4 regions of the Heyndrickxia acidicola genome follow, and region 2 is predicted to be linked to each of the others. Evidence: a T-box and tRNA genes for the amino acid it is inferred to sense, from the RefSeq annotation. Region 2 holds a T-box; the other regions hold tRNA genes.
The links. A T-box is a leader RNA that pairs with one kind of tRNA and senses whether it is charged. The one in region 2 lies ahead of thrS (threonine--tRNA ligase), so its partner is inferred to be a tRNA-Thr.
Positions count from the first base shown of each region.

Region 1 (2,174 bases), 2.7 Mb from region 2:
CTACCCCGGGGATAACAGGCTTATCTCCCCCAAGAGTCCACATCGACGGGGAGGTTTGGCACCTCGATGTCGGCTCATCGCATCCTGGGGCTGTAGTCGGTCCCAAGGGTTGGGCTGTTCGCCCATTAAAGCGGTACGCGAGCTGGGTTCAGAACGTCGTGAGACAGTTCGGTCCCTATCCGTCGTGGGCGTAGGAAATTTGAGAGGAGCTGTCCTTAGTACGAGAGGACCGGGATGGACGCACCGCTGGTGTACCAGTTGTCTTGCCAAAGGCATCGCTGGGTAGCTATGTGCGGAAGGGATAAGTGCTGAAAGCATCTAAGCATGAAGCCCCCCTCAAGATGAGATTTCCCATAGCGCAAGCTAGTAAGATCCCTGAAAGATGATCAGGTTGATAGGTTCGAGGTGGAAGTGTGGTGACACATGGAGCTGACGGATACTAATCGATCGAGGACTTAACCAATAAATAAAACGATTCAAGGTTATGCTTGGTTTCTCATATCTAGTTTTGAAGGAGCAATCCTTAATTAAATACGGTCTGGTAATTATGGCGAGAAGGTCACACCCGTTCCCATCCCGAACACGGAAGTTAAGCTTCTCAGCGCCGATGGTAGTTGGGGGCTGTCCCCCTGTGAGAGTAGGACATTGCCAGGCTGTCATTATTTTAGATAATGCAGTCAACATTAAAAAGTTGGCCCGTTGGTCAAGCGGTTAAGACACCGCCCTTTCACGGCGGTAACACGGGTTCGAATCCCGTACGGGTCACCATATGGAGGATTAGCTCAGCTGGGAGAGCACCTGCCTTACAAGCAGGGGGTCGGCGGTTCGAACCCGTCATCCTCCACCATTATTAGCCGGCCTAGCTCAATTGGTAGAGCAACTGACTTGTAATCAGTAGGTTGGGGGTTCAAGTCCTCTGGCCGGCACCACTTTTATGGAAATTAGTACGAGCCATTAGCTCAGTCGGTAGAGCACGATGAATAATCTTCACTGAATTATCATCAGCGTACCAATCGAGCTGCATCTTGCAAGACATCCTGAGATTGTGACGTCGTAGATGCCACAAGGTTTAGGCTGTATACTATAAATCAAGGTATTCATTGTTTGAGCCATTAGCTCAGTCGGTAGAGCATCTGACTTTTAATCAGAGGGTCGAAGGTTCGAGTCCTTCATGGCTCACCATTTAAATATGCGGGTGTGGCGGAATTGGCAGACGCACCAGACTTAGGATCTGGCGCCGCAAGGCGTGGGGGTTCGACTCCCTTCACCCGCATTTATTTGAAATTTTGCGGAAGTAGTTCAGTGGTAGAACACCACCTTGCCAAGGTGGGGGTCGCGGGTTCGAATCCCGTCTTCCGCTCCAAACACCCTTGCCGGGGTGGCGGAACTGGCAGACGCACAGGACTTAAAATCCTGCGGTAGGTGACTACCGTACCGGTTCGATTCCGGTCCTCGGCACCAAAGTTTTTTGCGGCAGCAAAATAACTTTTCATTAAGCGCCCGTAGCTCAATTGGATAGAGCGTTTGACTACGGATCAAAAGGTTAGGGGTTCGACTCCTCTCGGGCGCGCCATTTTACGGGAAGTAGCTCAGCTTGGTAGAGCACATGGTTTGGGACCATGGGGTCGCAGGTTCGAATCCTGTCTTCCCGACCACTAATATGGGGCCTTAGCTCAGCTGGGAGAGCGCCTGCTTTGCACGCAGGAGGTCAGCGGTTCGATCCCGCTAGGCTCCATTTATAATGAAATATGGCGGTGTAGCTCAGCTGGCTAGAGCGTACGGTTCATACCCGTGAGGTCGGGGGTTCGATCCCCTCCGCCGCTATAAAGTGTATTGATTCTTTTATTAGAAAGGTCCATCCTTTCAATAATAGCGATACTGGACCCTTAGCTCAGTTGGTTAGAGCAGACGGCTCATAACCGTCCGGTCGTAGGTTCGAGTCCTACAGGGTCCATTTATATGGAGGATTAGCTCAGCTGGGAGAGCACCTGCCTTACAAGCAGGGGGTCGGCGGTTCGAACCCGTCATCCTCCACCATATAAAATTCAGGTTAGTCCTGATTTAAACCAATTAATATGGAGGAATACCCAAGTCTGGCTGAAGGGATCGGTCTTGAAAACCGACAGGCGGGTTACACCGCGCGGGGGTTCGAATCCCTCTTCCTCCGCCATATT
Region 1 is NZ_KV440953.1:2,766,135-2,768,308, reverse strand. Features, by position in the region: rRNA gene A5N88_RS13015 (23S ribosomal RNA) at 1-463, shown strand, start outside; rRNA gene rrf (5S ribosomal RNA) at 538-654, shown strand; tRNA gene A5N88_RS13005 (tRNA-Glu) at 694-768, shown strand; tRNA gene A5N88_RS13000 (tRNA-Val) at 772-847, shown strand; tRNA gene A5N88_RS12995 (tRNA-Thr) at 854-929, shown strand; tRNA gene A5N88_RS12990 (tRNA-Lys) at 1,107-1,182, shown strand; tRNA gene A5N88_RS12985 (tRNA-Leu) at 1,192-1,273, shown strand; tRNA gene A5N88_RS12980 (tRNA-Gly) at 1,289-1,363, shown strand; tRNA gene A5N88_RS12975 (tRNA-Leu) at 1,373-1,461, shown strand; tRNA gene A5N88_RS12970 (tRNA-Arg) at 1,497-1,573, shown strand; tRNA gene A5N88_RS12965 (tRNA-Pro) at 1,579-1,655, shown strand; tRNA gene A5N88_RS12960 (tRNA-Ala) at 1,663-1,735, shown strand; tRNA gene A5N88_RS12955 (tRNA-Met) at 1,751-1,824, shown strand; tRNA gene A5N88_RS12950 (tRNA-Ile) at 1,881-1,954, shown strand; tRNA gene A5N88_RS12945 (tRNA-Val) at 1,962-2,037, shown strand; tRNA gene A5N88_RS12940 (tRNA-Ser) at 2,078-2,170, shown strand.
Region 1: it encodes a tRNA-Thr, which carries the amino acid that the T-box ahead of thrS (threonine--tRNA ligase) is inferred to sense. The anticodon was not compared.

Region 2 (2,174 bases):
AAACACGGATGATCCATGATGCTGTTTCTTCTTTTATCCGACAGGGGGATTCCATCTCATTTGACTCGTTTATAACATTTCGGTTAAAGGATTATTTTCAATGTTTAACAAGCTATATTGAAATGGCCATTGATGAGTATAAGATGGAGCAAGATTACCAGGTATTTATCCAGATGCTCCGGGATTATGTTAAAAACCGCAAGCCGAGAAAAAACATAGTTCGTATTTATTTTGAAGAATATGGAGAGTTTTTTCATGAAGACTTTGAAAAAATGACAAAAAAAGATATGGAAGAACTGATCGACCGCCGGCTTCTCACAAACCATCCCGTATACATTGATTCGGTAACCATTGCACCCCTTCTGTCCCTTGCGCCTGCTTCTATTTATTTGTATACAGACAATCCTGATGTAGCCTTAATCAGGACCATTCAAAATATCTTTGAAGAACGGATCACTTTATTAAGGAAAGAAGATTTCTGGAATCAAAAATGCGGATATACCCGGGATGCGGTGAATGATTTTTAATCTTGATGGTTTTCGCATAGATTGCTGCTTTGCGTAAAATGGAACATTCTGTGAGCTGTCTTTTTTCGTGGCATCTTTTCGCTAGTAAATCACAAGTTTTGATATAGAACCTGGATTTTTAAGATTTGTTTATATCAAATAGCAACAAAGTGTACGAAAAGAGCCTTAACCTTTTTCTCCCTTGCTTTTTTCTAAATAACCTTTTATAATTACGTACATATCAATAAATTCCATTTACCATAATGTAAAAGGTAATGATAAGGACAAGGGTATTCTTTTACGGTTTTCAGAGAGGAAAGGCAAGGCTGCAACCTTTCCAACACGAATTGGATACTTACCGCCTTTAAACTTCAACCGTGAACAGCCTTAATAATAGGAATCACTAGCGGTTGACGGGTTATTCCGTTAAAAAAGCCGAAAGCCATTTTATTTTCTGTTGAAATGAAATGGAAATTAGGGTGGAACCACGTGTGAACAAAACTCGTCCCTTTCCAGGGGCGGGTTTTTTTATATTCTTTAGAAAGATAAAGGAGTGACGAACATGTCAGACGTTTTAAAAATGACTTTCCCTGATGGAGCTATAAAGGAATTTCCACAAGGAACAACAACCGAAGATATCGCTGCATCTATTAGCCCTGGCTTAAAGAAAAAAGCGATAGCAGGCAAATTGAATGGCCAATTAGTGGATTTACGCCGTTCGCTTGAAGAAGGCGGATCTATTGAGATCGTAACCCCGGATCATCAAGACGCGCTTGAAGTGCTTCGCCATAGTACTGCACATTTAATGGCACAGGCTGTTAAACGCTTATACGGCAATGTAAAACTCGGAGTGGGACCTGTCATTGACGGCGGATTTTACTATGATATGGATTTGGAAGTGTCTATAACTCCTGAAGATTTGCCTAAGATTGAAAAAGAAATGAAAAAAATTGTAAACGAGAACCTGGAAGTTGTCCGTAAAGAGGTATCACGCGAAGAAGCGAAACAGCTTTTTGCAGGTGATGAATACAAGCAGGAATTGATTGATGCCATTCCGGCTGATGAGAAGGTAACCATTTACGAACAAGGTGAGTTTTTTGATCTTTGCCGCGGAGTTCATGTCCCATCAACAGGAAAAATCAAGGAATTCAAGCTTCTAAGCATTGCAGGGGCATACTGGCGCGGAGACAGCAACAAAAAAATGCTGCAGCGTGTTTATGGTACAGCGTTTTTCAAAAAGGAAGAACTTGAAGCGCATTTAAAATTCCTGGAAGAAGCAAAAGAACGTGACCACCGGAAAATTGGGAAGGAATTAGGCTTGTTTATGAACTCCCAGCAGGTTGGACAGGGTCTTCCGTTATGGCTTCCAAAGGGTGCAACAATTAGGCGAACAATTGAGCGTTATATCGTGGATAAAGAAGAACGCTTGGGCTACAGCCATGTTTATACACCAATTATGGCAAATGTGGAACTTTATAAAACAAGCGGCCACTGGGATCACTATCATGAGGATATGTTCCCGGTTATGGATCTTGACAATGAACAAATGGTCCTTCGCCCTATGAACTGCCCTCATCACATGATGATTTATAAAAACGCCATTCACAGCTACCGCGAGCTTCCAATCCGTATTGCGGAACTTGGATTAATGCACCGTTACGAAATGTC
Region 2 is NZ_KV440953.1:83,639-85,812, forward strand. Features, by position in the region: gene ytxC (putative sporulation protein YtxC) at 1-527, shown strand, start outside; T-box leader at 773-1,019, shown strand; gene thrS (threonine--tRNA ligase) at 1,069-2,174, shown strand, end outside.

Region 3 (2,174 bases), 2.4 Mb from region 2:
TTCTACTCATCCAGTTTAAATTCCTTCATCATGTACTTGACTACGATCTTTATTCTCTCTTTAAAGTACAAAATAATATTTTCAATATCTGATTGTGTCAAATCAATTTTCTGCTTTTCAAGCCCAATTCCATCCATCGCTTTTTAGAAAGAGGAAAACACATTTCTGCAGTATTCAATAGTAGCAAGTTTTAATTTTTTCAACATACAATGTCTTTCAAACTTTTCTATAGCCTCTTCATCTGTGAGCGACCTTTTTAATAATTTCTTTTCTTCAACTGTAAGTTCATTTGAACGTCTCAAATTAATCCCTCCACTTCGTACGATTCATCTCGTATGATTTTCTTCAAAATAGTCGTATGCAAGATAACAAAAAAAGACCTCCAACAAAGTGTTGAAAGTCTTTTGATATAAGGCTTGGCTACCTTATAAATGATACCGGTGGTCGGGGTCGAACCGACACTTCCGAAGAAACACGATTTTGAGTCGTGCGCGTCTGCCAATTCCGCCACACCGGCATATGTTTATGGAGGCGGCAACCGGATTCGAACCGGTGGTAAAGGTTTTGCAGACCTCTGCCTTACCACTTGGCTATGCCGCCAACATTGGAGCGGAAGACGGGATTCGAACCCGCGACCCCCACCTTGGCAAGGTGGTGTTCTACCACTGAACTACTTCCGCGTTTCAGGAAAAATACTTCCTGAGGACTGGGCTAGCTGGATTCGAACCAACGAATGACGGAGTCAAAGTCCGTTGCCTTACCGCTTGGCTATAGCCCATCAATAAGATATTATATGTTCTGTATTATATCATATGGGGCGGCTGATGGGAATCGAACCCACGAATGTCGGAACCACAATCCGATGCGTTAACCACTTCGCCACAGCCGCCATAATATTGGCAGGGGTAGTAGGAATCGAACCCACACCAAAGGTTTTGGAGACCTTCGTTCTACCTTTAAACTATACCCCTATAATGGTGGAGGGGGACGGATTCGAACCGCCGAACCCGAAGGAGCGGATTTACAGTCCGCCGCGTTTAGCCACTTCGCTACCCCTCCAAATAATGCTGGTGCCGGCCAGAGGACTTGAACCCCCAACCTACTGATTACAAGTCAGTTGCTCTACCAATTGAGCTAGGCCGGCATGAATGGTGGCTCAGGACGGAATCGAACCGCCGACACAAGGATTTTCAGTCCTTTGCTCTACCGACTGAGCTACTGAGCCAAATGATTTCCAGCAATATGTATTTTATAAATGGCGGTCCCGACGGGAATCGAACCCGCGATCTCCTGCGTGACAGGCAGGCGTGATAACCGCTACACTACGGGACCAGATTGCGGGGGCAGGATTTGAACCTGCGACCTTCGGGTTATGAGCCCGACGAGCTACCAGACTGCTCCACCCCGCGATAATATCATGGTGGAGGATGACGGGTTCGAACCGCCGACCCCCTGCTTGTAAGGCAGGTGCTCTCCCAGCTGAGCTAATCCTCCAATGTATCTATTAAATTAATTAATTGGTGACCCGTACGGGATTCGAACCCGTGTTACCGCCGTGAAAGGGCGGTGTCTTAACCGCTTGACCAACGGGCCATAAATATATTATGGCGGAGAGCAAGGGATTCGAACCCTTGAGACAGCGTTGACCGTCTACACGATTTCCAATCGTGCTCCTTCGACCTCTCGGACAGCTCTCCATATAAGTGGCTCCGCAGGTAGGACTCGAACCTACGACCGATCGGTTAACAGCCGATAGCTCTACCACTGAGCTACTGCGGAATAATATCAGCTTGGCGACGTCCTACTCTCACAGGGGGACAGCCCCCAACTACCATCGGCGCTGAGAAGCTTAACTTCCGTGTTCGGGATGGGAACGGGTGTGACCTTCTCGCTATTGCCACCAAACCTTTAAGACATATATTATTATACATGTTTGTGAGAAAATATCAAGTATAAATTTGAAAATTATTCTCTCAAAACTAGATATGAGAAACCAAGTAATAACGTTGAATCGTCTTTTATATTGTCCAGCTACAGTGGAAGGTTAAAAAGCAAACCTTCCTACTCCTAGTTCCTCGAGGTCATAATCTGTATTGCTCTGTGGCAAAAGGCGCCACGCCGCAATCCATCTTATGCTTGTCGGAACTAAACAGTCGCTTTCGCTTTTCTATTTG
Region 3 is NZ_KV440953.1:2,525,187-2,527,360, forward strand. Features, by position in the region: gene A5N88_RS24930 (hypothetical protein) at 144-302, opposite strand; tRNA gene A5N88_RS11810 (tRNA-Leu) at 436-517, opposite strand; tRNA gene A5N88_RS11815 (tRNA-Cys) at 527-600, opposite strand; tRNA gene A5N88_RS11820 (tRNA-Gly) at 606-680, opposite strand; tRNA gene A5N88_RS11825 (tRNA-Gln) at 707-778, opposite strand; tRNA gene A5N88_RS11830 (tRNA-His) at 814-889, opposite strand; tRNA gene A5N88_RS11835 (tRNA-Trp) at 898-971, opposite strand; tRNA gene A5N88_RS11840 (tRNA-Tyr) at 976-1,059, opposite strand; tRNA gene A5N88_RS11845 (tRNA-Thr) at 1,069-1,144, opposite strand; tRNA gene A5N88_RS11850 (tRNA-Phe) at 1,150-1,225, opposite strand; tRNA gene A5N88_RS11855 (tRNA-Asp) at 1,257-1,332, opposite strand; tRNA gene A5N88_RS11860 (tRNA-Met) at 1,336-1,409, opposite strand; tRNA gene A5N88_RS11865 (tRNA-Val) at 1,419-1,494, opposite strand; tRNA gene A5N88_RS11870 (tRNA-Glu) at 1,519-1,593, opposite strand; tRNA gene A5N88_RS11875 (tRNA-Ser) at 1,606-1,697, opposite strand; tRNA gene A5N88_RS11880 (tRNA-Asn) at 1,705-1,779, opposite strand; rRNA gene rrf (5S ribosomal RNA) at 1,789-1,905, opposite strand; rRNA gene A5N88_RS11890 (23S ribosomal RNA) at 2,172-2,174, opposite strand, start outside.
Region 3: it encodes a tRNA-Thr, which carries the amino acid that the T-box ahead of thrS (threonine--tRNA ligase) is inferred to sense. The anticodon was not compared.

Region 4 (2,174 bases), 3.5 Mb from region 2:
AATATTCTGAAACTCCTGCATAACGCATAGCATTTGGCCCCATATTAACTCCTGGATTTCTTTGCCCAAGGTCCATAGGAACTCCCACGATAGTAATTTTACTTTTCATAATTGTACCCCCTATTCTGCTATAATTCTATTGTATACGTCAAAATCAAATGACTCAACCGTGCATAATTACGTATAAACATACCATCACACCGTCATGAAACACTTAAAATTAAGCATATATAATTCCAAAATAAGTAAAATTATTCATATTATATACAAAATTTAACCATTACACCTGGTATGTTCCACGCTGGATAAGAGAGCAGCGTATTAAATTGTTACTTAACTTCAATTAAAAACAAAAAATCTTAAGTCCAATGGACTTAAGATTTTTTGTATGGAGCCTAGCGGGATCGAACCGCTGACCTCCTGCGTGCAAAGCAGGCGCTCTCCCAGCTGAGCTAAGGCCCCAGATATGGAGCGGAAGACGGGATTCGAACCCGCGACCCCCACCTTGGCAAGGTGGTGTTCTACCACTGAACTACTTCCGCACTTGTCAACAAGCTAAAAAAGTGAGCCATGAAGGACTCGAACCTTCGACCCTCTGATTAAAAGTCAGATGCTCTACCAACTGAGCTAATGGCTCATATATTTTGATAACTAATTTGATGATTGTTTTACGAACTCTGTAAGCATCTACGACGTCCCAATCTCAGGAGGTTTCGCAAGATGAAGCTCGATTGGTACGCTGGTGAGAATTCAATGGAGTATATTCTCTGTGCTCTACCGACTGAGCTAATGGCTCATAACTATGTATCTTCAAACAGTAATTGTAAATGAAAGAATGGCTGGGCTAGCTGGATTCGAACCAACGAATGACGGAGTCAAAGTCCGTTGCCTTACCGCTTGGCTATAGCCCAATATATGGTGAGTTGTTGTTTCAAATAAAAAAGACATTTTTATGATGTCCAGTTGAGTTTCATATGAAAGAAATGGTGGAGGGGGACGGATTCGAACCGCCGAACCCGAAGGAGCGGATTTACAGTCCGCCGCGTTTAGCCACTTCGCTACCCCTCCGAATAACGCTGGTGCCGGCCAGAGGACTTGAACCCCCAACCTACTGATTACAAGTCAGTTGCTCTACCAATTGAGCTAGGCCGGCTAATAATGGTGGAGGATGACGGGTTCGAACCGCCGACCCCCTGCTTGTAAGGCAGGTGCTCTCCCAGCTGAGCTAATCCTCCATTATTATTGTATATTTTTTTATGGTGACCCGTACGGGATTCGAACCCGTGTTACCGCCGTGAAAGGGCGGTGTCTTAACCGCTTGACCAACGGGCCAATCTAGATGTTTTTTAAAGGTAAGCTTCCAATCGGGCTCGAACCGATGACCTCTTCCTTACCATGGAAGTGCTCTACCTGCTGAGCTATGGAAGCGTGGCTCCGCAGGTAGGACTCGAACCTACGACCGATCGGTTAACAGCCGATAGCTCTACCACTGAGCTACTGCGGAATAATCAAATCCGGCAATGTCCTACTCTCACAGGGGGACAGCCCCCAACTACCATCGGCGCTGAGAAGCTTAACTTCCGTGTTCGGGATGGGAACGGGTGTGACCTTCTCGCCATAATTACCGGATCTTCAATTTGCCCTTCAACCTCTGCATAAGCAATTCTTTATCGGACAAGTATTATTATACCAGAAATTCATTTTTTTTCAAGAGGTTTTTAAAAACTTTTTTAAAAGTTTTTGTTCCCTCAAAACTAGATAAAGAAGTAAGTAAAACGTTGAATCGTCTTTTATATTGTCCAGCTACAGTGGAAGGTTAAAAAGCAAACCTTCCTACTCCTAGTTCCTCGAGGTCATAATCTGTATTGCTCTGTGGCAAAAGGCACCACGCCGCAATCCATCTTATGCTTGTCGGAACTGAACAGTCGCTTTCGCTTTTCTATTTGGTTAAGTCCTCGATCGATTAGTATCCGTCAGCTCCATGTGTCACCACACTTCCACCTCGAACCTATCAACCTGATCATCTTTCAGGGATCTTACTAGCTTGCGCTATGGGAAATCTCATCTTGAGGGGGGCTTCATGCTTAGATGCTTTCAGCACTTATCCCTTCCGCACATAGCTACCCAGCGATGCCTTTGGCAAGACAACTGGTACACCAGCGGTGCGTCCAGCC
Region 4 is NZ_KV440953.1:3,561,004-3,563,177, reverse strand. Features, by position in the region: gene rocF (arginase) at 1-109, opposite strand, end outside; tRNA gene A5N88_RS16715 (tRNA-Ala) at 390-462, opposite strand; tRNA gene A5N88_RS16710 (tRNA-Gly) at 468-542, opposite strand; tRNA gene A5N88_RS16705 (tRNA-Lys) at 565-637, opposite strand; tRNA gene A5N88_RS16700 (tRNA-Gln) at 837-911, opposite strand; tRNA gene A5N88_RS16695 (tRNA-Tyr) at 985-1,068, opposite strand; tRNA gene A5N88_RS16690 (tRNA-Thr) at 1,078-1,153, opposite strand; tRNA gene A5N88_RS16685 (tRNA-Val) at 1,160-1,235, opposite strand; tRNA gene A5N88_RS16680 (tRNA-Glu) at 1,258-1,332, opposite strand; tRNA gene A5N88_RS16675 (tRNA-Thr) at 1,356-1,428, opposite strand; tRNA gene A5N88_RS16670 (tRNA-Asn) at 1,430-1,504, opposite strand; rRNA gene rrf (5S ribosomal RNA) at 1,513-1,629, opposite strand; rRNA gene A5N88_RS16660 (23S ribosomal RNA) at 1,944-2,174, opposite strand, start outside.
Region 4: it encodes a tRNA-Thr, which carries the amino acid that the T-box ahead of thrS (threonine--tRNA ligase) is inferred to sense. The anticodon was not compared.